2 regions of the Glutamicibacter sp. JL.03c genome follow, and region 2 is predicted to be linked to the other one. Evidence: riboswitches for the same ligand, from Rfam matches in the RefSeq annotation. Region 2 holds a riboswitch; the other holds the start of a gene.
The links. A riboswitch is a leader RNA that binds a small molecule or an ion and turns the genes downstream of it on or off. The one in region 2 is predicted to bind S-adenosylmethionine.
Positions count from the first base shown of each region.

Region 1: linked by a shared signal. The riboswitch ahead of OF385_RS13425 (OsmC family protein) and the one ahead of OF385_RS01610 (acyl-CoA dehydrogenase family protein) in region 2 are both predicted to bind S-adenosylmethionine.

Region 1 is NZ_CP107575.1:2,888,856-2,900,757, forward strand. Features, by position in the region: gene OF385_RS13395 (AEC family transporter) at 1-564, shown strand, start outside; gene OF385_RS13400 (LysR family transcriptional regulator) at 808-1,743, opposite strand; gene OF385_RS13405 (enolase C-terminal domain-like protein) at 1,846-3,123, shown strand; gene OF385_RS13410 (2-hydroxyacid dehydrogenase) at 3,141-4,088, shown strand; gene OF385_RS13415 (MarR family winged helix-turn-helix transcriptional regulator) at 4,168-4,611, shown strand; gene OF385_RS13420 (DEAD/DEAH box helicase) at 4,625-7,843, opposite strand; SAM riboswitch class IV at 7,979-8,098, shown strand; gene OF385_RS13425 (OsmC family protein) at 8,129-8,680, shown strand; gene OF385_RS13430 (L-idonate 5-dehydrogenase) at 8,756-9,814, opposite strand; gene OF385_RS13435 (SDR family oxidoreductase) at 9,804-10,574, opposite strand; gene OF385_RS13440 (FadR/GntR family transcriptional regulator) at 10,741-11,454, opposite strand; gene OF385_RS13445 (L-lactate permease) at 11,481-11,902, opposite strand, start outside.
Region 2 is NZ_CP107575.1:337,714-349,615, reverse strand. Features, by position in the region: gene OF385_RS01625 (SDR family oxidoreductase) at 1-710, shown strand, start outside; gene ggt (gamma-glutamyltransferase) at 929-2,749, shown strand; gene OF385_RS01615 (LLM class flavin-dependent oxidoreductase) at 2,835-4,235, opposite strand; gene OF385_RS01610 (acyl-CoA dehydrogenase family protein) at 4,287-5,627, opposite strand; SAM riboswitch class I at 5,644-5,735, opposite strand; SAM riboswitch class I at 6,003-6,108, shown strand; gene OF385_RS01605 (ABC transporter ATP-binding protein) at 6,114-6,935, shown strand; gene OF385_RS01600 (aliphatic sulfonate ABC transporter substrate-binding protein) at 7,020-8,042, shown strand; gene OF385_RS01595 (ABC transporter permease) at 8,049-8,861, shown strand; gene acs (acetate--CoA ligase) at 8,920-10,881, shown strand; gene OF385_RS01585 (BCCT family transporter) at 10,951-11,902, opposite strand, start outside.

The sequences.
Region 1 (11,902 bases), 1.0 Mb from region 2:
GCTCCGATTGCGCTATTCCAGATGTCGGTAATGACCCCGCTTTCGCTGGCGCTCATGGAGAAGGCCACCGCGAAGGGCGGTACCAAATTCGCTGGTGTCCTGTGGCGCACCATCAGCAATCCGATGATCATCGCTTCCGTGCTGGGCCTGCTGTGCTCGATCTACCAATGGCGTCCACCACAGATCATCATGACCCCGATAGAGCTCTTGGCCGGTGCCTCGATCCCGGCGATGCTTCTGGGATTCGGCCTATCCCTGGTGGGGTCCCGGCCGCTGCAGCGCAGTTCCGGGCGGCGTGCTGAGGTATGGGTCGCATCCTTCAGCAAATTGGTTGTGCATCCGCTGCTGGCCTGGGCACTGGCTGCCTGGGTATTCCGGCTGGATTCCACCGGGCAATACATCGCAGTCATCATGGCCGCACTGCCCACGGCGCAGAATATCTTTGTCAATGCTGACCGATATGGGTCGGGTGTCACCATTGCCAAGGACACCGTCCTGCTCACCACGGTGCTGGGAATTCCGGCGATGCTCGGATTTGCTGCGCTGCTATTGCATGTGGGATAGCCACCAGGGCGATGGCCCGCCGGGATTTCCGGCCGGACTAATCGCCTGGCCAACCTGTTGCGTCTTCTGCCTACGCTCATCGAATTCGATGATGGGTTCAGCGGAGTCTGCCGACACGGATCAACCGGAAAGGCTTCGGGGCTCCGCGATTTCGAAGCCTGCAGCGTCGCACTATCTGGCTGCCTAGCCCGCGTCTGGCACTGCTACGGCACAGAGAACTGGCTGCTACCGGTAGTCCGGTTTCTAGCCCCGTTTGTCTCTGATTGCCGGCCCTTCAACCGTCTGGATGGATTGCAGATAGATCTCTTTGAGACGCCGAGCGGCCGGATTGGCATTGGTCTCCTCCATGGCCAGGACAATGTCCGACTGGTTCATGTCCTGAAGCCCCGAAGGGCCCACCAATTCCTCGAATGCCACGGAGTCCGGCGAGTATTCCATGGAACCCGCAGGCACCAGTGAAACTCCCAGCCCCACGGCAACGAGGGAAATGAGCGCAGGAATCTGGCTGGCGATCTGCGTAATCGTCGGCTTGGCGCCGACCGAGTCGAATAGCCGCAGCACAAGCTCGTGGAAATAGCGGCCCTCCGAAGTCGAATACATCATCAGCGGCAGGCCCACCAATTCCTTGATCAACACCCCCTTGCCGGTGACGAGGTAATGGTCCCTGGGCAGTGCTACCACCAGGCGATCCTTCTTCACAAGAGTCGTTTCCACCCCGGCACGATTGGTGAATGGCCTCAGCAGCCCCAAGTCAAGAGTGCCCTTGCTGAGTCCGTCCAGTTGCTCTACAGAAACTGCTTCGCGAAGGACCAGCGAGACCCCTGGAAGCTCACTGGCCGCGGTAGCCAGGAATTCAGGCAACACGGCTTGGCCCGCAACCGCCGTGTAGCCGACCACGACGGTTCCGAAATCGCCGGTGGCCACCCGTGACACTTCCATGCTGGTCTTTCGGCTCATGTCCACGATACGCCGGGCATTGGGCAGCAGCACCTTCCCCGCGGTGGTCAGCTGCACCGTGCGCGAGGTGCGAGTAAACAGCTTGGCCTGCAATTCGCGCTCAAGCAACTGGATCTGTCGGCTCAACGGCGGTTGAGTCATATTCAGCCGCTCCGCGGCCGCGCCGAAATGCAGCTCTTCAGCGACCGCGATAAAGGATTCCAATTGCACCAGAGAAAACATCAATGCGCCTTTTGAATTGAATCTTGCACTTTTTAGCTTGGACAGGTATCGAAAAATCATCATACTGTGATTCAGAACGCAATCTAGAATTGGAGCTTATTCATGTCGACGCCCCGTGCACTCATCACTTCGGTCGAAGTGACCCCGGTAGCCTTCGCCGATCCCCCGCTGCTCAATTCGGTCGGCGTGCATGAGCCCTACGCGCTACGTGCCATTGTAGTGGTGCGCACGGACGCCGGGCACTACGGTTTGGGCGAAACCTACGGCGACGAAGCGCATGTGGCACGACTGAAACGAGCCGGCGAGTTCTTGATTGGCACCGATGCCTTTAACACCAACCAGATCGCCGCACGTGTCGCAGATTCGCTGGCCGAGGACAGCGGCCAGGGAGGACACGGCACCGGTGGCATGGTGACGACAACCTCCTTGGAAGACCGTGTTCTCTCCGCCTTCGACGTTGCTGCCTTGGACATCCAGGGCAAGGTCCTGGGAGTGCCGGTCAGCACGCTGCTGGGCGGGGCCATCCGCGATGAAGTGGAGTTCAGCGGGTACCTGTTCTACAAGTGGGCAGGACACCCTGGCCACGTGGAAGACGACTGGGGCGCGGCACTTGATCCGAGCGGCATCGTGGCCCAGGCGCGCAAGATGGTCAACGAATATGGATTCAAAGCCCTGAAGCTCAAGGGCGGAGTCTTCCCGCCGGATGAGGAAGCTGCCGCCATCGAAGCCTTGCGCGAAGCATTCCCTGATGTCCTGCTGCGCATCGATCCCAATGGCGTGTGGAACGTCGACACTGCGGTGCGCATCGGCAAGCGCCTCGAGCCGGTCCTCGAATACCTGGAAGATCCCTGCCTGTCCATCGAAGACAATGCCCGGGTGCGACAGCAGGTCAATCTCCCACTGGCGACCAACATGTGCGTCGTCGCATTCAACGACCTGCCTCCAGCGCTCAAGGCCGAGGCGGTGGATGTGGTGCTTTCCGACCATCATTTCTGGGGCGGATTGAACCGCTCGCGTCTGCTGGCCGGTATCGCCCAGACGTTCGATCTGCGTCTGTCCATGCACTCGAACTCGCATTTGGGCATCAGCTTCGCGGCGATGATCCAGTTGGCGAGCGCCACCAGGAATATCGACTACGCGTGCGACACCCACTGGCCATGGAAGCGTGCGGAAGATGACGTGATCGTCCCCGGTGTGCTGTCCATCGCCGATGGGCGTGTCAAGGTGCCTACCGCCCCGGGGCTCGGCGTGGAATTGGATGAAACGGCACTGGCGCGCATGCACCAGCAGTATCTGGACGCGGGCCTGACCAAGCGCGATGACACCAGCTACATGCAATCAATCGACCCAGAGTACGAGCTGCAGGTACCGCGGTGGTAGCCCGGCTGCAAGTGGTGGTGACCGATCCAATCCTGGAGCGCCTTTCCGAGGAATTCCTGGCTCAGGCAGGGCAGCACGACTGGCATTTCGCCGCGGCGCTCGCACCAGAGCAGCAAGATGCCCTGCTTGCCTCCTGCGATGTGCTCGTCTGCGCACGGCTCACCGCTGAACAAGCGCGGGGATGCAGCGCGCGCTACGTGCACATTACCGGAATCGGCGCAGACCGCGTTGCGGTGGCCCAGCTGCCCGCTGGAACGATCGTTTCGCGAACAGGCCACCATGAACGGTCCATCGCAGAGCACATCGTGATGGTCTCGATGATTCACCAACGCCGCTTGCTGGAAACAAATCGCGAGTTGCAGGCTGGGGTATGGCGCACCGTCGCCACGGCCCCGGATGTCCCGATGAACCCGACTTTTTCGGGGTTGACCTTCGGCTTCGTTGGCCTTGGCGGGATCGGCGAACAGGCGCTGGCATTGTGCACGGCCCTGGGAGCTCGCAGCGTCGCGGTACGCCGCAATCCTGACGGGGAATTGTCCGCCGGGCTGGACTGGGTCAAGGGCATGGATGCCTTGCCCGAGCTCTTGGCGATCAGCGACGTCGTGGTGCTCGGGGTGCCACTGACTGCGCAGACCACGGGGCTGATCGGCGCACGCCAGCTTGCCCAGATGCGCTCGAATGCGCTGCTGGTCAATGTGGCGCGCGGGGCGGTCATCGACGAGGAGGCCTTGTTCGAGGCGCTGGTCAGCAATTCCATCGGCGGTGCCGCGCTGGATGTCTGGTGGGACGCACCGGCGGGCACCACCGCGCCGGAGTCGGTGCGCAGATTTGCCCAACTGCCGAACGTCATCGCCACTCCGCATAACTCGGGGCACACCTTGGACACCTTCGGATCCAGGGCACGCGAAATAGCTCAGAATATCACTGCCTTTGCCGATGGCCGGACTCCGAGCAACCAGCTCTGAGGCCAAAGGGGAGGCTGGCGGTTAACAATGAGGCTGCCAAAGCGCGTGCGCGGCGCTGATGCTCCGTAGAATGGTATCCATGCAAGACGAGAAGCTGCTGCAATTAGTAGAAGACGAATTCACGGCCATACTATTGCACGCGCGGGAGATGATTATCCGCCGTGCCAAGGCTGTCCACCCTGACCTGCAGGCCCCCGGATATCGGCTTCTTGCGATCGTCATTCGTGACGATGCGCAGCAGCAGGGCGTCTTGGCTGAAAAGCTTCGCTTGGACAAGGCTACGATTTCCCGCCTGGTCCAGCATCTGGAGTCCCTGGCCTTGGTCAACCGAACCCAAGACCCATCGGATGGTCGTGCGCAATTGGTCTCGGCAACGCCGCTGGCCAGGGAGAAGTGGCGTGCCAGTGGCAACACTTTGCGCCAGGAACTGCGCCGTCAGCTGACCGAATGGGAAGCTGACGAACTGCAGAACTTCGGGAATTTGCTGCACCGTTTGAATCTCAGCTTCGACGAGCTTCACTAGGCAGTGCTGCCGGCTATTCCATCAGGGCCAGGAAATCGTCTGCACTCAGCGCCGGGGATTGGCCCGCCTGGGCTTCGTCCCCGAGGACATCATTGAACAGCTGTGTCTTCTTCGCTTGAAGCGCCAGCACCTTGGACTCAATGGTGTCCTTGGCAACCAGGCGATACACGTGGACGGGCTTTTCTTGGCCAATGCGGTGTGCACGGTCAATGGCCTGGGCTTCAGCGGCCGGATTCCACCAGGGATCCAACAAGATGCAGTAGTCAGCTGCGGTGAGATTGATACCAAACCCGCCAGACTTCAGCGAAATGAAGAAGACGGGGAAGTCGCCATCGGTGAATCCCTCGATTAATTCCTTGCGCTTGGCGCCACTGGTCGAGCCGTCCAAGTAGCCATGAGCTATCCCAAGTTCTACGGCGATATCTTTCGCCTTGGATAGGAAGCTGGTGAACTGGCTGAAGACCAGAATCTTATGGCCCTCCGCCACGGCATCGACCATCAACTCACGCAGCAATTCCAGCTTGGCGCTAGCCCCGTCCCCTTCGCCCACCAGCGACGGATCCAATGCCAACTGGCGCAGCAAGGTCAATGACTGCAAGATCTTGAATCTGTTCGAATCAACGTTATCCACCAGGCCAAGGACCTCCTGACGCACACGCTGGAAACGGCGGTCGTAGGCTTTGCGGTGGTTCGCCTCCAGCTCCACTTCCAGGATCTGTTCGGTCTTGGCAGGAAGCTCTGGCACGACTTGCTCTTTGGTACGGCGAAGGACGAAGGGGCGCAAACGGCTTTTGAGCCGATCCAGCCGTTCTTTGTCTCCCTCAGAGATCAGCTTTTGGTAATTATCCTTGAACGCGTTTTGTCCGCCTAGCAAGCCTGGTGCCGCCAGCGAGACCAGAGCCCACAGTTCCATCAGGTTGTTTTCCATCGGAGTCCCGGTGACCACGAATTTGCATGGAACCGGCAACTGACGGGCCTGTTTGTACCCCTTGGACACGTGATTCTTCAGCTGCTGCGCTTCATCCATGATCATGACTGAGAAGCCGGCCGCTTCGAATTCTTCATAGGCCAGCCGGAAAATCGTGTAGCTGGTTACGACCAGCTGGGCATCGCCCAGCTGGTCGGCTACAGTTTGCCCGGCCTTCTTGGTGGTAGAAGTAATGCCCCGTGTCTTGAGGTTGGGGGTGAAACGACGGGCTTCATTGATCCAGTTGCCCACCACGGATGTTGGTGCCAGGACAAGGAACTTCTGATCTGGATTCTCACGGCGAGCCTGTTCGAGACAAGCCAGCAACTGAACGGTCTTACCCAGTCCCATGTCATCAGCGAGGACCCCGCCCAATGAGTGTGTTCGCAGGAAGTTCAGCCATGCGAGGCCCTGTTCCTGATACGGTCGGAGATTCGCTTTGAAGGTCTCGGGGAGTTCCACCTGCTGGAGTTCTTCTCCGCGGGTGAGCTCATTCATGTTTTGCAGCCACTGGTTGTGCTGAGCTTCGATAATGCCCAGATCCAGCAGCTCCTGCCACCAATCGATGCTCAGTTTGTGGACTCGAATAGTGCTGCCTTCGACCTTCCCCAATTCGCCGGCTTCATCAATCAACGTACGCAGCTGGGCGAAGTCCGCACCACTGATGGGAATTACTGTCATGTCTTCAAGCACCAGGTAGTCCAAGTGCAAGGTGAGCGCCGCGAGCAACAGCGCGAAAGGCACCTTGATGTCATCAATAGTGACCTCGACGGTCAGATCGAACCAGTCGCCGGTGTTCTCCCCCGCTTCGATGGAAACCGTTGCTGGGGAGTCGAGAATCCGATATTCAGGAAGCTGGTTGTGAGCTTCAATCAGCATGTCTGGATGTTCTTCCAGCAATGGCAAGATGTAGAGCATGAAGTCGATGGACTCGTCGATAGTCAGCTCTCGGTCAGCGTAGGTGCCGCGTGCCTCCAGTTGGCCCAGAACAGTGGCGTCGCCCAATTTGTCGTTGATCGAGGCGATGATTTCTTTCTCGACGTTTCGCTGTCGTGGTGCCTTGGCGGAGTACATCCACGAAAAATGCAGGCCGACCCCATCGGTGGTGCTGGACATGCGCAGGCGCAGCACGGGACGAGGCGGCTCCGGAATTTCATAAGACACGTCAGCACTCTTCAAAGGCGCCAGCTGACGGATTCTGTCCAAATGCGTTTCTTCAAACCGGCCAACGTCCGAGGAAGGTATGAACTGGACTCCAGAAGCGATGAATGCGCCGAGCTCGGCGGAAACAGGGTCAGCGAATTCGGCCAAGCCCAAGTCTCTTGACCCGGCCAGCGGCTGGGAAGAATATGCTACAAGGGTCGGTGGATTTCCGATGGGCAACAGATGCGTGTGCTCCGGTTCGGGCCCGCGAAGCATCCCCTCGACTGTCAGGCCATGTTCACCCTGTCGTAAGTCCACGTGTGCGTGGGCTAGTTTGTCGCTGAAATTCACTGGTGGCTTGGACGCGACTCCCCCATTAATAATGGCAACGCCGGCCTCTTTGAGGTCCTTGAGCGCGGCCAAAAGGTCTTTTCCGGGCAGTTCCATCAGGGAAATCCAGTCGGTGGTTTCCCAAAAGTGGCCGTACTTCACCTTTTCGGCGTGCTCGCGCAATCGGTTCAGCTCGACAACGGCCCGGCGTTGAGCGCGAGGAAAGCGCTCATCGAAAGCGACCGTTTTCCAGCTCACACCAGTCTGCACCCAAGGGCTCTTGGATCCCTGCTTCGCTGGCCTCGCTTGAAGAGACAGCACGTCATCCCCGCCGTACCGGGGTTCACTGACAACTTTCAAAATCAACCCCAGCGGCTCCTCAACAATTTCTGGGTCTTCGTCGGCAACGGGCAACAGCCGGTTGAGGTTTCGTTCCCACTGCGGAACCACATTGCGTTGCCATCCATAAGGGTCAGCTACACGGTCAGAAACATGGAGCGGATCCTCTGAATCGCTGGCAATTTCCAAAAGCAATGCCGCGACTTCCGGGCAGGAATACTCTGAAGGATGCTCGGTGCAAAAACAATGGAACTCAACGCCATCGTTTCCAATGCGAAACCCCACCATGACTTGTTTGCCTCGAACTACCGCGGTAACTCTGGCGTTTCCGACTTCGACGTAGCGTTCAACATCTTGGACTTTGCCCGTCTCATAGAACAATTGCCCGATGCGAAATTCTTCCTCCGAGACGAGTGAGTCCAAGGAGGAAAGAGTCAGCTGGAATTCCATCATCGCCATCCAAAAGTAGTGCGTTAGAGCGGATTGCTACCCTCCATCCTATCGATGCTCCGGGACAGGACAGTCATGACGAAACATTAAGTGGATACTTTACCGAGCCCGTTGCCGGCAGATAAAAAGGAACTACTGAATCACGAGTTCCACTCCTCAAGGCCCTGGCTGAGTGGACGGCAACCCTCGAGCCATTGTGCGGGGTGCCCCAGGTGAAGATTCGACGCATCTTGAAATCCAAGATCGTAAACGATGGCGCCCCCTGCGCCAGAAAGGGGATGACTCCCCATGCCTCACGCAACAGCAAAACCCTCAGTGGCCGAAGACCGATCACAGCGGCTCCAAGAGGCAGGTGCTGGTTGGGGCGAACGGATCTCCGCCGCACCGCACAGCGCCGCGTTGACCTTTACCGTTCAGGGCGAAGGCTTTGATTCCGTTGCCAGCAATATCCGTGCCGGCAAGCATACCTTTACCGTGGATGAACCGGCAGCTCTCGGTGGCAATGATGTCGCCGCCAGTCCGGTTGAATACGCCTTGGCAGCACTGGTGTCCTGCCAGGTGGTGGTTTATCGACTTTACGCAGAGAACCTGGGCATCCAAGTTGATGACGTGCAAATCACGGCAGATGGGCAGCTCGACGTCCGCGGGCTCTTCGGCATTGATGCCTCCATCCGCCCCGGTTTCTCGTCGGTGGATCTGAAAGTGCAGATTGCCGGTCCCGAGTCCACCGAACGCTACGAGGAACTACGCCAGGCAGTGGATGCCCACTGCCCAGTCTTGGACCTCTTTGCCAACCCGGTGCCGGTGACCACTTCGGTGCAGGTTGTCCAAAGCAACTAGCCCGAGCCGAAGGCGCGATGAACTGTGGGGGCCACTGATTTCAGTGGCCCCCACAGTTCATCGTCCGGCTGAGGATTATTGCTGTTCCCTGAAGTTGAGCAGTACCTTGCCTGAAGTCGAGGAATCCTTGGCTGTTTCAAAGGCTACAAGGCCTTCGGCCACGGGGAACTCGTGGGTGACGGCCGCACCAATTTGCAAGGAGCCATCGGCCAGAGCTTCGAGCACCTGATCGATCTCGCCGTTGAATCGGAAGGAGCCGACGAGTTCCAGCTCACGGGTGATGGCCAGGGAAATCAACGCGGGCTGCTCGCCTGTGGGCAGCAGTCCAACCATGACGACTCGGCCGCCGCGCACCGCACCTCTGACCGCTGATGCCAAGCCGCGGTAGTTGCCACTGGCCTCGATCACCACATCCGCGTTGACCTCGGCGATGGCTTCCTGGTCATCGGCGCGCAAGGTGGAGGTGGCGCCCAGTTCCCGGGCGATAGCCAATGGCTTCTCATGCATATCCACCGCGATGATCTCGCTGGCACCGCCACGCTTGAGTACTGCCACGGCAAGCGCGCCGATCGGGCCAGCGCCGATCACCAGAGCCTTCTTGCCTGAGACATCGCCCGCGCGCGAGACCGCATGCCACGCCACCGCTGCGGGTTCGGCCAGCGCGGCATCGCGCAGCGAGAGCCCCTCGGGCAGTTCGCGCAGCATGCGCGTTGGCAGGTTCACTTCACGAGCGAAGGCGCCTTCGGTATGCGGGTAGCGGGCGGCTGAGCCAAGGTAGGTGCAACCGGGAGAAAGGTTCGGGCGATCGGCCGGATATGGTTCGCCGGTATCCCCGGGCGTTGCCGGGTGCACCGCGATCTTGGTTCCGGCTGCTGGTCCGCTGCCATCGACGGCGGCTTCGATGACGGTTCCCACGATCTCGTGTCCGAGAATCATCGGGGCTTTGAGGATGGATTCCCCGGCGGCGCCGTGGCTCCAGTAGTGCAGATCCGACCCGCAGATGCCGCCGTAGGCGATGGCGATGCGGGCCTGGTCGGGCTTCGGTGCTGGCAGCTCGATCTGTTCGATGCGCAGGTCGCCGGCGGCGTGCGCGACCACGGCCAGGGTCGTGGAAGAAAGGGTGCTAGACGACAACGCTCATGCCTCCGTCGATGAAAATGGTTTGCCCGTTGACGTAATTGGATCCATCCGAGGCCAGCCAGATCGCCGGGCCGGCCAGGTCCTCAACGGAACCCCAGCGGGCGGCCGGTGTGCGGCCCAGGATCCACGAGTTGAATTTCTCGTCGTCCACGAGGTTCTGGGTCATCTCGGTGTGGATGTAACCCGGTGCGATGCCGTTGATCTGCAGTCCTGCGCCAGCCCATTCTGCGGTCATGGCGCGGGTGAGGTTGCGCAGGCCGCCCTTGGCCGCGGTGTAGGCGGAGATGGTGGGGCGAGCCAAGTCGGTTTGCACCGAACAGATGTTGATAATCTTGCCTTCGCCGCGTTGCACCATGCCGCGGGCGACTTCGCGCCCTACCAGGAAGGCGCTGGTCAGGTTGGTTTCGATGACTCGCTGCCAGTCGGCGACGTCCAGTTCAAGCATGGGAACGCGGTGCTGGATGCCGGCGTTGTTCACCAGGATGCGGATCGCACCGATATTTTTTTCGATCGCCGCGATGTTCTCGCGTACGGAGGCGTCATCGGTGACGTCGAAGCAGACGCTGTGGATGCGATCTGCCCCGTAGCGGTTGGCGAAGTCCGCGGCGGTTTCGGCCAGGCGCTGCTCATCTCGCCCGTGCAGGATGATGGTGGCTCCGGCGTCAGCCAGGGCGCGGGCCAATTCGCGGCCGATGCCGCGGGAGGACCCGGTGACTAGGGCCAATCGCCCGGATAGGTCGAAGAGTTGACTCATGAATTCCCTCGCATGGAAGTGTCGATGGTTCATCGACGGGAACTCACCACCGGTAAAAACCAGTGGATGCATCCGAAAATCAGCCCCGTCGCTCTCCCAAAACATATCAGATATAAGGAAGCGATGGTGCTATAAAGTCCGACTTATTTAGTTGTTACGCTTTCAACTACATCGACCGGGTTTGAGTGTAGAACCAGTTGATGTGCTCTTCGAGCAGCTGGGCTGCGCGTTCGCGCTGCCCGGTGGCGAAGGCATGGTGGATGGCCTTGTGCTGGCGGCGCAGCACCTTGACCACCGGCTGCCAGGATTCGTCATCCGGAATCGATGCGGCAACGTAATCGCTGATGGAGTTGCGCAGGGATTCCATCATGGATTCGACCACAGAGTTGCCGGCCATGGACGCAAGCAGCACATGGAATTCGGCATCGATCCGGTGGAAGGCCTCGCGCGAAAGCTGCGCATCATCCATGCGCATGATCAGCACCGCGGTGCGGTCGATGACCTGCTGGGCGTGGATCGGGTCGCGGGGGTTCATCTGCGCGGCCCAGGTTTCCAGCAGGATGCGAGATTCGACAATCTCTCGGACATTGATGCCCTTGGCCGCCAGGTGCAGGCGCAAGGCCTGGGAGATCCCGGCCGATGGGTTGGAGATGATCACCGCCCCGGAATTGGGTCCGGAACCCGTGGAAGTCTTGATAATGCCCATCACGTCAAGGATGCGGATGGCATCGCGTACCGAGGCGCGGGAGATCCCATGCTGCTCCGCGAGCGCACGTTCACCGGGAAGCTGGTCCCCCACAGACAACTTCTCCATACGCAGATCTTGCTCAATGGCCTGAAGCACGATCTGGTACGCACGCGGAGCTGGGTTAATTGGCATCGGATTTATTTTAGCCGGTCAGAGCACTACGGAAGCATCCAGGACAGCACCGGAGTGGACTGCAGGTAGACCAGGCAGCACAGCACCAGCAGCATGCCGACCGACCATCCGGCGACCTTCTTCAGGATCACCGATTCCTGGCCTTCCATCTTCACGCTGGTCGCGGCGATGGCCAGGTTCTGCGGGGAAATCAGCTTGCCGACCACGCCACCGGAGGTATTGGCTGCCACCAGCAGGTGCGGGTCGATTCCGGCATTCACGCCGGCGGTCTGCTGCAGCTTGGCGAACAGCGCGTTGGCCGAGGTATCCGAACCGGTCACCGCGGTGCCGATCCAGCCCAGGATTGGCGAGAGGAAAGCGAAGAATCCGCCGGCGCCAGCCAGCCAGGTGCCCACGGTGATGGTCTGGCCGGACAGGTTCATCACATAGGCCAGTCCCAGGACCGAGA
Region 2 (11,902 bases):
TGGCTGACTACAACGCGGAAGCTTCCTTGGTCACCGCGCTGGAGGGCGTGGACAAGCTGTTGCTGATTTCAGGCAGCGAAGTCGGGCAGCGAGCCGTCCAGCATGAGAACGTCATCACCGCGGCCCAGCGCGTCAGCGTCAAGCTCATCGCCTACACCTCCGTCGCCAATGCGCTCACCGGCAATATGAAGCTTGCGCAGGAACATATCGCCACCGAGCATATGCTGGCTGCTTCAGGCATCGGCTACGTCCTCTTGCGCAACGGCTGGTACACGGAAAACTACACCGATCAGCTGCTTGGCTACCTCAACAGCGGAGTTGTCCTCGGCGCGGCCGGCGACGGCAAGATCAGCGCCGCGACCCGTGCGGACTACGCGGAGGCTGCAGCTGCTGTGCTGCTCTCGGAATCTAACGAAGCAGGGAAGATCTACGAATTGGGCGGAGACAAGCCCTTCACCCTCAGCCAGCTGGCCGGGGCCGTCAGTGCGGCCGCAGGGCAAGATGTCGCTTACCAGGACGTCGACCCTCAGCAGCTGGTGGCGATCTACACCGAGTCCGGTGTCCCCGAGGTTTTCGCTGACATCCTGGTGGATACGGACCTGCGAGTTCGCGAAGGGGCTTTGGAAGTGTCTTCCGGGGATCTGGCCAAGCTCATAGGCCGCGCGCCGACTTCCCTTGGCAAAGCCATCAAAGACGCTCTCGCAGGCTAGAAGAGCATAAGTTTTCCGCAGCGGAGGCAATCAGCCAGGACGATGACTCGTCCGCTGATTGCCTCCCCCTGTTTAATGTCATATCCAAACTTATTTCTTCCACATGGGCGAAAATACAACGAACCGGAGAAGATGGCGCGTGTCACTTCATCGCGGAATCGAGCGTCTCCCGTAAATTCACGCATACCTTCATCCCCACCTTTTCAGGAGATCAAAGTATGCAACGATCAAGTGTGCGCGCACTGGCTGGTGCCGCAATCCTCTCCCTGGGATTGGGCGCCTTCAGCGCGATTCCGGCGAGCGCCGAGCCACGCCAGACCGAGAAGACCCCTACCGCCACGGGCACCGGCGGCGCGGTCTCTTCAGTTGATCCGGAAGCTTCCGCAGCAGGCATTGAAGTCCTGCGCAAGGGAGGCAACGCCGTGGATGCCGCGGTTGCCACAGCAGCGGCGCTCGGCGTGACCGAACCCTACAGCGCCGGTATCGGCGGCGGATACTTCATGTACTACGACGCTGCCTCCGGCAAGGTCAATACCATTGACGGACGCGAAACCGCGCCTGCGGCCACTCCGCACGATGCCTTCATCGACCCGAGCACCGGCGAACCGTACAACTTCACTCCGGAACTGGTGACCAGCGGTGCTGCCGTAGGCGTTCCAGGCACCGTCGCCACCTGGCAGCGGGCCTTGGATAATTGGGGTTCGCAAAGCCTGAAGCAGGTTCTGCGCCCGGCAACCCAGGTCGCTTCGCGTGGTTTTGTCGTTGATGAGACCTTCCGAGAACAGACCCTGGATAACAAGGAACGCTTCGAAGCATTCGCCTCCACCAGCGACCTGTTCCTCCCCGATGGCGATGCACCACAGGTCGGGGCCATCTTCAAGAATCCCGAACTGGCAGACACCTACCGTTTGCTGGCCAAGGAAGGCCCCAAGGCGTTCTACCAGGGCGACCTAGCCGCCGAAATTTCCCAGACGGTCCAGACCCCGCCCAAGGTCGAGGACACCAAGCTGCCTGTTCCCGCAGGCTTTGTCAGCACCGATGACCTTGCAAACTACGAAGTGGCTGAGCAGAAGCCAACCACGGTGAACTACCGTGGGCTCGATGTCTTCGGCATGGCTCCCTCCTCCAGCGGCGGCACCACCATGGGTGAATCGCTGAACATCCTGGGCAACTACGACCTGTCCTCGATGGAGCCGGCTGACGCTTTGCACCACTATTTCGAGGCCACTGCGCTGGCCTATGCTGACCGCGGCAAGTACGTCGGTGATCCTGCCTTTGTCGATGTGCCGACCAAGACGCTGACCAGCAAGCTCTTCGGTAATGACCGCGCCTGCGCGCTGAACCCGGAGCAGGCGGCAATCAAGCCGGTGGCACCGGGCGATATCGAGAATTTTGATGGCCAGTGCCCTGCGGCAACTACCGAGCCTGCCGTGGAGCAGGATACCGAGAACATCTCCACCACCCACCTGTCAGTCGTGGACCGCTGGGGCAACGTGGTCTCCTACACGCTGACCATCGAGCAGACCGGCGGCTCGGGCATGGTCGTCCCAGGTCGCGGCTTCCTGCTGAACAACGAGCTCACGGACTTCTCCACTGTCTATGATCCAGAGGATCCAAACCGCATCGAGCCAGGCAAGCGCCCGCGTTCTTCCATGGCGCCGACCATCGTCCTGCGTGATGGCGAGCCGGTGCTGGCTATTGGCTCCCCGGGTGGTTCCACGATCATCACCACGGTGCTGCAGACCCTGATCAACCGCTTTGACCTGGGCATGGACATCAGCCAGGCGATCGCCGCCCCACGCGCCTCGCAGCGCAATACCGCAGCGGTGACCGCGGAGCCGGAATTCATCTCCCGATACGGCTCGGCATTGGAAGCTTTTGGCCACAAGCTCACCCCGGCCGGGGGTTCCTTCACCCCGCAGGCAGAGATCGGCGCGGTGGAAGCCGTGGAGATCCACGCTGATGGAACGCTGACCGCAGCGGCCGAACCGGTGCGCCGCGGCGGAGGCTCCGCCATGGTGGTGGCTCCCGCGAGGTAAGTCCGGAGAGCAACGCCGGCTCCGTCCACCTGTGAGGGTGGACGGAGCCGGCGTTGGTTCTAGGTCGAGGCTTCTTGCCCGCTGATCAGCCCTGGGTGGCCAGGCGGCTGGAAATCTTGAACTGCGCCGCGCGGTGGGTATCCTTCACCCGGTCGCCGGCGCCAAAGAGCTTATTGCGCAGCGATCCTTGAGCATATTCGGTCTTGTAGGCCCCGCGAGCTTGAAGCTCGGGAACGACGTATTCGACGACGTCCTCGAAGGTCCCGGGGGTCACCGCATACGCCAAGTTGAAGCCGTCCACGTCGGTGTAGTCGACCCACTCAATAAGCTTCTCTGCCACCTCAGCTCCTGAGCCGACGGTGATCGGCCCGAAGCCTCCCACGCCCACCCACTCGGCCAACTGGCGGATGGTCCATGGATTGCCATCATCGCCGCTGGCCTTCTGGAAGGTTTCCACCGACGATTGGATGGCGTTGGACTTCACGTTGGAACCCAGCGGTTCATCCGGATCCAGTTCGGACAGGTCTACGCCCATCCAGCCGGAGATCAGCACCTGGGCGCCTTCAATGTCGGCGTAGGACTTGTAGTCCTCGTACTTGGCCTGGGCCTTCTCCGAGGTCTCATCGGTGATGATGGTCTGCATCGCGAAGATCTTCACATCGTAGCGGTCGCGGCCTGCGGCCTCGACGGCGTCACGGATCTTGGTGACGGTGGCCTTGAGGATTTCGCGGGTCGGGCTGGTCACGAAGACCGCCTCGGCGTTTTGCGAGGCGAACGTGATGCCCCGCGAGGAGGCACCGGCCTGGTAGATGACCGGGGTGCGCTGGGTGGAAGGCTCGGTGATGGCGATGCCCGGCACCTTGAAGTACTTGCCTTCGTGCTCGATGTCGTGCACCTTGGCCGGGTCGGTATAGATCCCGGTTCCCTTGTTGTTTTGCACCGCGTCGTCTTCCCACGAGCCTTCAAGCAGCTTGTAGACCACTTCGAGATACTCATCCGCGTGGTTGTAGCGCTCGTCGTGCTCCATCTGGTCTTCCTGGCCCATATTGCGGGCGGCCGATGGCAGGTAACCGGTCACCACGTTCCAGCCCACACGGCCGTTGGTCAGGTGATCCAGGGTGGCCAGGCGGCGGGCGAAAGCGTAAGGATGCTCGTAGGCGGTGCCCGCGGTAACGCCGAAGCCGAGATTTTCGGTCACGGCGGCCATGGCGGAGACCAGCATCATCGGGTCGTTGACCGGGGCCTGGGCGCCGGAACGCAACGGGGATTCGTTGGTGCCGTTGAAGACATCGTAGGTGCCCAGCACGTCGGCAATGAATAGCCCGTCGAATTTGCCCTTTTCCAGCACCTTTGCCAGGTGGGTCCAGTAGCCGATGGTGTTGTAGGTCGAAGCCTTGTCCTCCGGGTGGCGCCAGAGGCCCGGCGACTGGTGCACCACGCAATTCATATCGAATGCGTTGAAGAGAATCTCGCGCTGCTGGCTCATTCTTGTTCCCCTTGCCATGGTTGGGTAATAGTGAAGTCTGTTGGGCGGCGTTCAGGCGCCGTAGCCCCGGTGGTTGCTGTCTTCGCCGGTGACCGAAAGCCGTTGCGGCTGGACAGCATTGATTTCGTAGTCACCTACGATGCGGGCCTTGTAGATGGCCGGGTTATGGGTGGCGATGGTGCGGGCGTTGCGCCAGTGCCGGTCCAAGTTGCAGACGACGCTGGTGGCTGATGCCCCAAGTCCATCGAAGAGCTTGCTCGTCGCGCCGATCACCAGTGGCTGGACGATGGTTTGCGCCCGGTTCGCGGCGAGTTCGCATACCGCATAGCGTTCCTCGTCGTTCAGCCCCGGATCCACCAGCGCCGCTTCGACTTCAAGGACCGCTCCAATCACCACCGAATCGGCGGCAAAGGATTCCGCGGAGACCTCGCCGACCAGTTGGAGCACCTGCGGTTCGCGGTGCACCGGCACGCCGGTTCCAGTGGTGAAGATTCGGGTCCGGTTCTGCACCGAGATGCGCAGGTCGTTCAGGGCTGCCCGGGCAATACCTGCCTGGACGGCCATGAGCACCAGCTGGAAGATCGCAGCCTCGGAATCGTTGGATTGCTGTGGAATGAACGAGTCCACCGGGACTTGATGGAATTCGGTGGTGCCAGTTCCAGTCAGACCTTGGCCAAACCCGTCCCAGTCATCAAGGATCTTCACGCCGCTGTGCTGGGTGGAAACCACGGCGATCTGGCGTCCGGGCAAGTCCGGATGGGCTACGGCTACCGTGGTCCAATCCGCGAAAATGGTGCCGGTGCAGTAGTATTTTTCGCCGTTGACCAGCCAGCGGTCGTCCGCGGGGCTCACCTTGGTGTTCAGGGTGCCCAGGGCATTGCCGCCGCGTTCGGTGTAAGCGTTGCCGACAATCTGCCCTGCGGCGATACGGGCAATCCACTTGCTGCGCAGTTCTTGGTCATCAAGGACCAGGACGTTTTCAACGAAGGCGATATGCGCACGCCACAACTGGCCCACATGGGAATCGGCTTCCGAGAGTTCGATGAGCAGACGGAACACGTCGACCAGACGGGCACCGTAACCGCCATCCGCCACCGGGATGCGCAACGCGCCGAAACGCTCGCGGTTCAGCAGTCCCACCTGCTCGAAAGGCAAGACCCGATTGCGGTCGCGGTCCTTTGCGGTGGCTGCGATCTGGGCGAAAACCGGGCGGAAGACTTCGGCCAGGCGGTCGTATTGCTCATCCGCGCTGGGACCGGGGGTGACTTTCAGCAGCTGCCGGGTGGGCAGCTGCTCTTGAAACTCGTCGAGCTCCAGGGCGCTGGCCTGCGAAGGGTCGCTGAGCTGGTTGAAGTCCACGCCGGAGGTGTTTGGCGACTCGCCAAATGACATCAGAAGTCCTCAATTCTTTCCATCGGTCCTGGCGGTAGCACCGTCCCGCGATCCGGGTGGTTGCTGCGGCGTCGTCGAGCCAGATCTCTTAGCCGCTCTGGATGGGTTTTCATTCATTTGTAGCCGTAACAAACCGGTGCTTCCAAGCCGCGAAGTCACATTTCGTCGCCGTGACGCACCAGATTGACAGGCAGGTCGCACGGCCAATGGCCGTTCATGCCGAAGATGACTTGATCATCAACGCCCATCATCGATCAAACAGGCATTCAATAAAATAAATAACGAAATATCCCGTGCATGTGACGCAGTTATCGAACATTTTTCATGTTACGCAAGATTTGCATTCAAATCCTTCGAAACCCTGTAATGGACGTGTAACCATCCCGAGCGGCCGAGAGATCTGGCTCAATGACGCCGCAGCAACCACCTATGGATGACCAACCATTCCATAGGCCGGTGCTACCGCCAGGACCGATGGAGATGAATATGGCACTGAGCTTTGCACAGCCCCGGGCACACGGCCCGGCCCGCACCTCGACGGCACTCGGTGTCGACTTCAGCGAGGTATCGCGCACCTTCAGCAGCAAGAAGGAAAACCGAACCGTACTATCCGGAATCAACCTGCAGATCCCTGCAGGGCAGGTGGTCGCGATCCTTGGTGCCAGCGGCTGCGGCAAGTCGACATTGCTGCGTGCAGTCTCTGGCCTGGACACCCCGACCACCGGAAGCATCCACACCGGCGATCACGAAGTGCTCGGAATCAACGAACTGTGCGCGGTGGCCTTCCAGGAACCCCGGCTCCTGCCGTGGCGTTCGGTACGCGAAAACATTGCGCTCGGACTCGCGCCCGGCACTGGCAAAGCCGACGGCGAACAACTCATTGACGAACTCATCGAACTTACCGGCCTGAGCCATGCAGCCGATTTGCGGCCGCGCGAGATTTCCGGCGGCATGGCCCAGCGGGTTTCGCTGGCTCGCGCGCTGGCCCGTCGCCCGGGCGTCCTGCTTTTGGATGAACCATTCGGCGCTTTGGACGCGCTCACCCGTCTGAAAATGCAGGACCTGCTGCTCTCCATCCATGCTTCCTTGCCCACCACAGTGCTCATGGTGACCCACGACGTGGACGAAGCATTGACCTTGGCTGACCGGGTCATCGTCCTGGGCCGCAACGGAGCAGACACCGCGGCCACCATCATCGAAGACCTGGCAATTGGCGCTACCCACCCACGCCAACATAACGATGAACAATTCATTGCCCACCGCGCAGGGCTGCTGCGCCTGCTCGGCGTGGACCCGACCAATCACTGACTTCCAACGCGCCTAGCGTGTCAAGAACCACCACATCGACGGCAGTACTGCCGCACCCCCGCACGCACCGATTAGAGGATTCCCATGCTTTCACACCGTTTCACTCGTCGCACCGCACTCTCTGCCGCAGCGCTGATGCTCGGCACAGCGGCCCTGACCGGTTGCGCCGGCGAGAACGCTGCCGCTTCCGGGTCAGATAAGACATTGTCCATTGACTACGCCACCTACAACCCGCTGAGTCTGGTCATCAAGGAAAAAGGATGGCTGGACGAGGCGGCCAAGGAGCAGGGCGTCAGCGTGGAATGGATCCAGTCCGCTGGCTCGAACAAGGCCAACGAAGCATTGCGCGCCGACGCCGTTGACGTCGGATCCACGGCAGGTTCCGCCGCGCTGCTGGCACGCTCCAATGGCTCGCCAATAAAGACCATCGACCTGTATTCTCAGCCCGAGTGGTCGGCACTAGTCGTCGGCAAGGATTCGAAGATCAGCTCCGTAAAGGACCTGAAGGGCAAGACGGTCGCTGCGACCAAGGGCACCGACCCGTACTTCTTCCTGCTCCAGGCACTGGAGGAAGCAGGATTGAGCGAGGAAGACATCACCTTGCAGAACCTGCAGCACGCCGACGGACGAACCGCTCTGGCCAATGACTCGGTCGATGCATGGAGCGGGCTGGACCCGATCATGGCCGCCGCCGAACAAGATGGTGCCAAGCTGTTGTACCGCAACCTGGACTTCAACACCTACGGTGCATTGAACGCTCGTGAGGACTTCATCGAGCAGAGCCCTGAACTGGCGCAGCTAGTAGTGGATTCCTACGAAAAAGCCCGCGAATGGGCTGTCGATCACCCGGAGGAAACCGCCGAGATCCTCGCTGACGTCGCCGGCCTGGAACCGAAGGTGGCATCCACCGTGATCGAGGAACGCTCCAATCTGGATGTTCCAGCAACCCCAGGGGCCGACTACACCAAGGTCCTGGGCGCCATCGCTCCGACCCTGGTGGCCAGCGGCGATGTGTCCAAGCAGGAATCGGTCGACAATGCCCTAGCCACGATCGTTGACGACCAGTTTGCTTCCAAGGCCGACGCGTCAAAGATTTCCGGAGAATAACCAGCCATGAGTTCCCCCACCGTCACCGAAGCAAAGAAGAAGATCAAGCCCGGAATTGCCGACACCATTCTGCGCGTTCCCCGCTGGCTGCTGTCTCTGTTCCTGCCGGTCGTAGCCTTGATCGCCTGGCAGGTCGTGACAGTCACCGGAGTGGTAGCGCCTTGGACCTTGCCTACGCCAGGTTCCGTGGTTTCGGCCGCCGTTGAGTTGCTCGGCGACGGAGATCTCGGCAAGCATATTGGCATCTCCACCCAGCGAGTACTGCTCGGCTTCTTCTTCGGTTCTCTCTTGGGCTTGCTGCTCGGTGCACTGGTGGGCCTCTCCAAGCTGGCCGATGCGCTCTTGGGGCTGAGCATCAGCGCGCTGCGCGCGGTACCGTCACTGGCATGGGTTCCCCTGCTGGTCCTGTGGATGAAGATTGGCGAGGATTCCAAGGTCACGCTGGTCATCATCGGCGCTTTCTTCCCGGTCTTCACCACCGTGGCCTTGGCGTTGCGCCACGTGGATGCCCATCTGGTTGAAGCCGCACGTTCTTTCGGGCTCAACGGCGTCAAGCTATTGCGCACGGTCCAGCTGCCCGCAGTGGTTCCCTCGATTTTCTCCGGCCTGCGCCTGGCGCTGGCCCAGTCGTGGCTCTTCCTGGTCGCAGCAGAATTGCTCGGGGCTTCCATGGGCCTGGGCTTCTTGCTCACCGATTCGCAGAACAACGGCAGGCTTGACCGGCTGATCATGACCATCATCTTGCTGGCCATCTTCGGAAAAATCACCGACGCGCTGCTCTCCATCGCCGAACGCTGGGCCATCAAGCGCTGGACCTAGATCCGGCGCCTCGCTAGAACCATCAATTTCATCAATACTCTTCAAGGAATTTTCTGTCATGACCATCGACTCGGCATCCGCATCAACTCTTGCCTCGGAGGAAGCACGCCAAGCATTCTGGGATGAAGCGGCACGCCTCCTCGATTGGGACACCTACTGGCACACCACCAGCCAGATCCTCCCAGCTGATCCAGCTGCCAAGCGCGGCCCGCAAATCTCCTGGTACCTGGGCGGCAAGCTCAACGCCGCAGTGAACTGCGCCGACCGACACGTAGCTGCCGGGCGCGGCGAGAAAGTGGCACTGTACTTCGAGGGCGAGCCCGGCGACCGGTTAGCTGTCACCTACAAGAACCTCCAAGAACGCGTCAGCCAAGCGGCTAACGCGCTGGAATCCCTAGGTGTCGTCAAGGGCGACCGCGTGGTCATCTACCTCCCGGTGCTCGTTGAAACCATCGTCATCACTCTGGCCTGCGCCCGCATCGGAGCGATCCACTCGCTGGTCTTCGGCGGCTTCTCCGCCGAAGCGCTGAAGTTCCGCGTGGAAGACACCAAGGCCAAGGTACTGGTCACCACCGATGGCCAGTTCCGCCGCGGCGCCTCGGTGCCGGTGAAGGGCAACGCCGACGAAGCGGTCTCCGGCGAAAACGAAATCGAGAAGGTCCTGGTCATTCGCCGCACCGGCGATGAAATCCCGTGGACCGAAGGCCGCGACGTGTGGTGGCACGATGTCGTCGACAACCAGCCGACCGAGCACCAGGCTCAGTTCTTCGACTCGGAAACCCCGCTGTTTATCATGTACACCTCCGGCACCACCGGACAGCCCAAAGGCCTGGTGCACACCACCGGCGGGTACCTGACCCAGGCCGCCGCCAGCTACAACATGCTCTTCGCCAACCCGGATCCTTCCCAGCGCGATCACGACGTGCACTGGTGCACCGCGGACCTGGCCTGGGTCACCGCCCACACCTACGAGATCTACGGTCCGCTGGCCAACGGCGTCACCCAGGTGATTTATGAAGGCGTTCCCAACGCCCCGCATCCAGGACGCCACTTTGAAGTCATCGAACGCTACAAGGTCACCAGCTACTACACCGCACCCACCCTGGTCCGCTCGCTGATGGGTTGGTTCCCGGAGGGCATCCCCGCGCAGTACGACCTGTCCTCCATCAACACCGGCGGCACCGTGGGCGAAGCAGTGAACCCGGAAGCGTGGAAGTGGTTCCGGGAGCAGCTCGGACGCGACACCCCGGCGGGCCTGCCCATGGTGGATACCTGGTGGCAGTCCGAATCCGGCGCGACCATCCTCTCCCCGCTGCCGACCGACGACTACTTCAAGCCGGGTTGCGCTGCCCGCGCCTTGCCGGGAGTCTCGGTGGACATTGTTGATGGCCAGGGCCAACGGGTGGAGCCGAATACCCAGGGCAATATCGTCATCACCCAGACCGGGCCGTCGATGGCGCGTACCGTGTGGGGCAACCCGGAACGCTACTACACCAGCTACTGGGAGCAGTATGTCCAGCAGGGCTGGTTCCTCGCCGGTGACGGCGCGCGTTTTGACGAGGATGGAGATATCTTCATCCTGGGCCGCACCGATGACGTGATCAACATTTCCGGCCACCGGCTGTCCACCATTGAAATCGAGTCCGCGCTGGTCACCAACCCGGGTGTCGTGGAGGCCGGGGTGTGCCCGACTGCGGATGCGAAGACTGGCCACGCCGCGACGGCTTTTGTGGTGCCTTTGGACAAGTCGCTGATTGCCGAGAATCCTGATGAGCAGCTCGCTGCGCGCCAGGCGAAGTTCATCGCTGAACTGCGCTCCACGGTCACCACGCAGATTGGCCCGATCGCCAAGCCTCGCGACGTGGTGCTCGTTCCGGATGTGCCCAAAACGCGTTCGGGCAAGATCATGCGCCGGTTGCTCACCCAGCTGTTCGAGGGGACCACGCTGGGTGATACCACCAGCTTGCAGAATGAACCGTGCATTCCCGAGATCAATGCGATCTGCCGGGCGCGCAGCTAGTCCCACCTGCTAGCCCCGATTAAATAGTTGAAGCCACGTCCCGCGAGACGTGGCTTCAACTATTTGCTGCTAGGAATCCTTGGACTCGTTGGAGTCCGATGGATCTTTCGCATCAGCTTCGGTGACGAAGATCTGCGCGGATCCCGAGTCACCAGCTTCGGGCCTGTCAGCCGGTTTGATGATTGGAATCTCGGTGGTCATCAAACTGAACTGGCTGCCTTCATGCCGGTCCACGCCCTGGGTCACCGATTGCTCCAGCACGGTACGGGCGACCTTGCCGCGCAGGATCAGCGGATCCCGGCTCAGGTCCTTCCACAGCGCAACGCACAGCAAAAGCATGACGATCACGAACGGCAGGGCCGAGACAATCGTGATGTTCTTCAACCCGTTCAGCGCAGCCGCCGGATGATCGCCGCCAGCCAGCAGCATGACCGCAGCCACGGCACCGGTGGCAACGCCCCAGAAGACCACGGACTTCTTGGTCGGCTCTTCCGCGCCTCGCTCGCTTAGCGCCCCCATCACGATGGAGGCCGAGTCGGCGCCAGTGACGAAGAAGATCGCGATCAGCACGACCGTCACCACCATCAGGACCGTAGCGATCCAGCCAGAGAGCGGCAGCTTGTCGAGCAGGCCGAAGAGGATCAAATCGAAGTTGATGTCCGGAGCCCCGTCCGCCATCTTAGCCAGCATGTCGCCGGTGTTTCCAGCACGCTCAGCGCGCTCCTGCAGGCCAATAGCACCGCCGCCGAAGATCGAGAACCAGATCAGGGTGACAGCAGAAGGAACCAGCAGCACGCCGGTGACAAACTGGCGGATGGTGCGCCCGCGCGAAATACGCGCGATGAACAAGCCTACGAATGGGCTCCACGAGATCCACCAAGCCCAGTAGAAGACGGTCCACGAGGACAGCCAGCTGGACATGGTGCTGTCGCCGGAGGCGGCGGTGCGCGAGGCCATCTCAGGCAAGTCGCCGATGAATGAGCCCACTGCGTTAGGGATGACGTTCAGGATGAACAGCGTC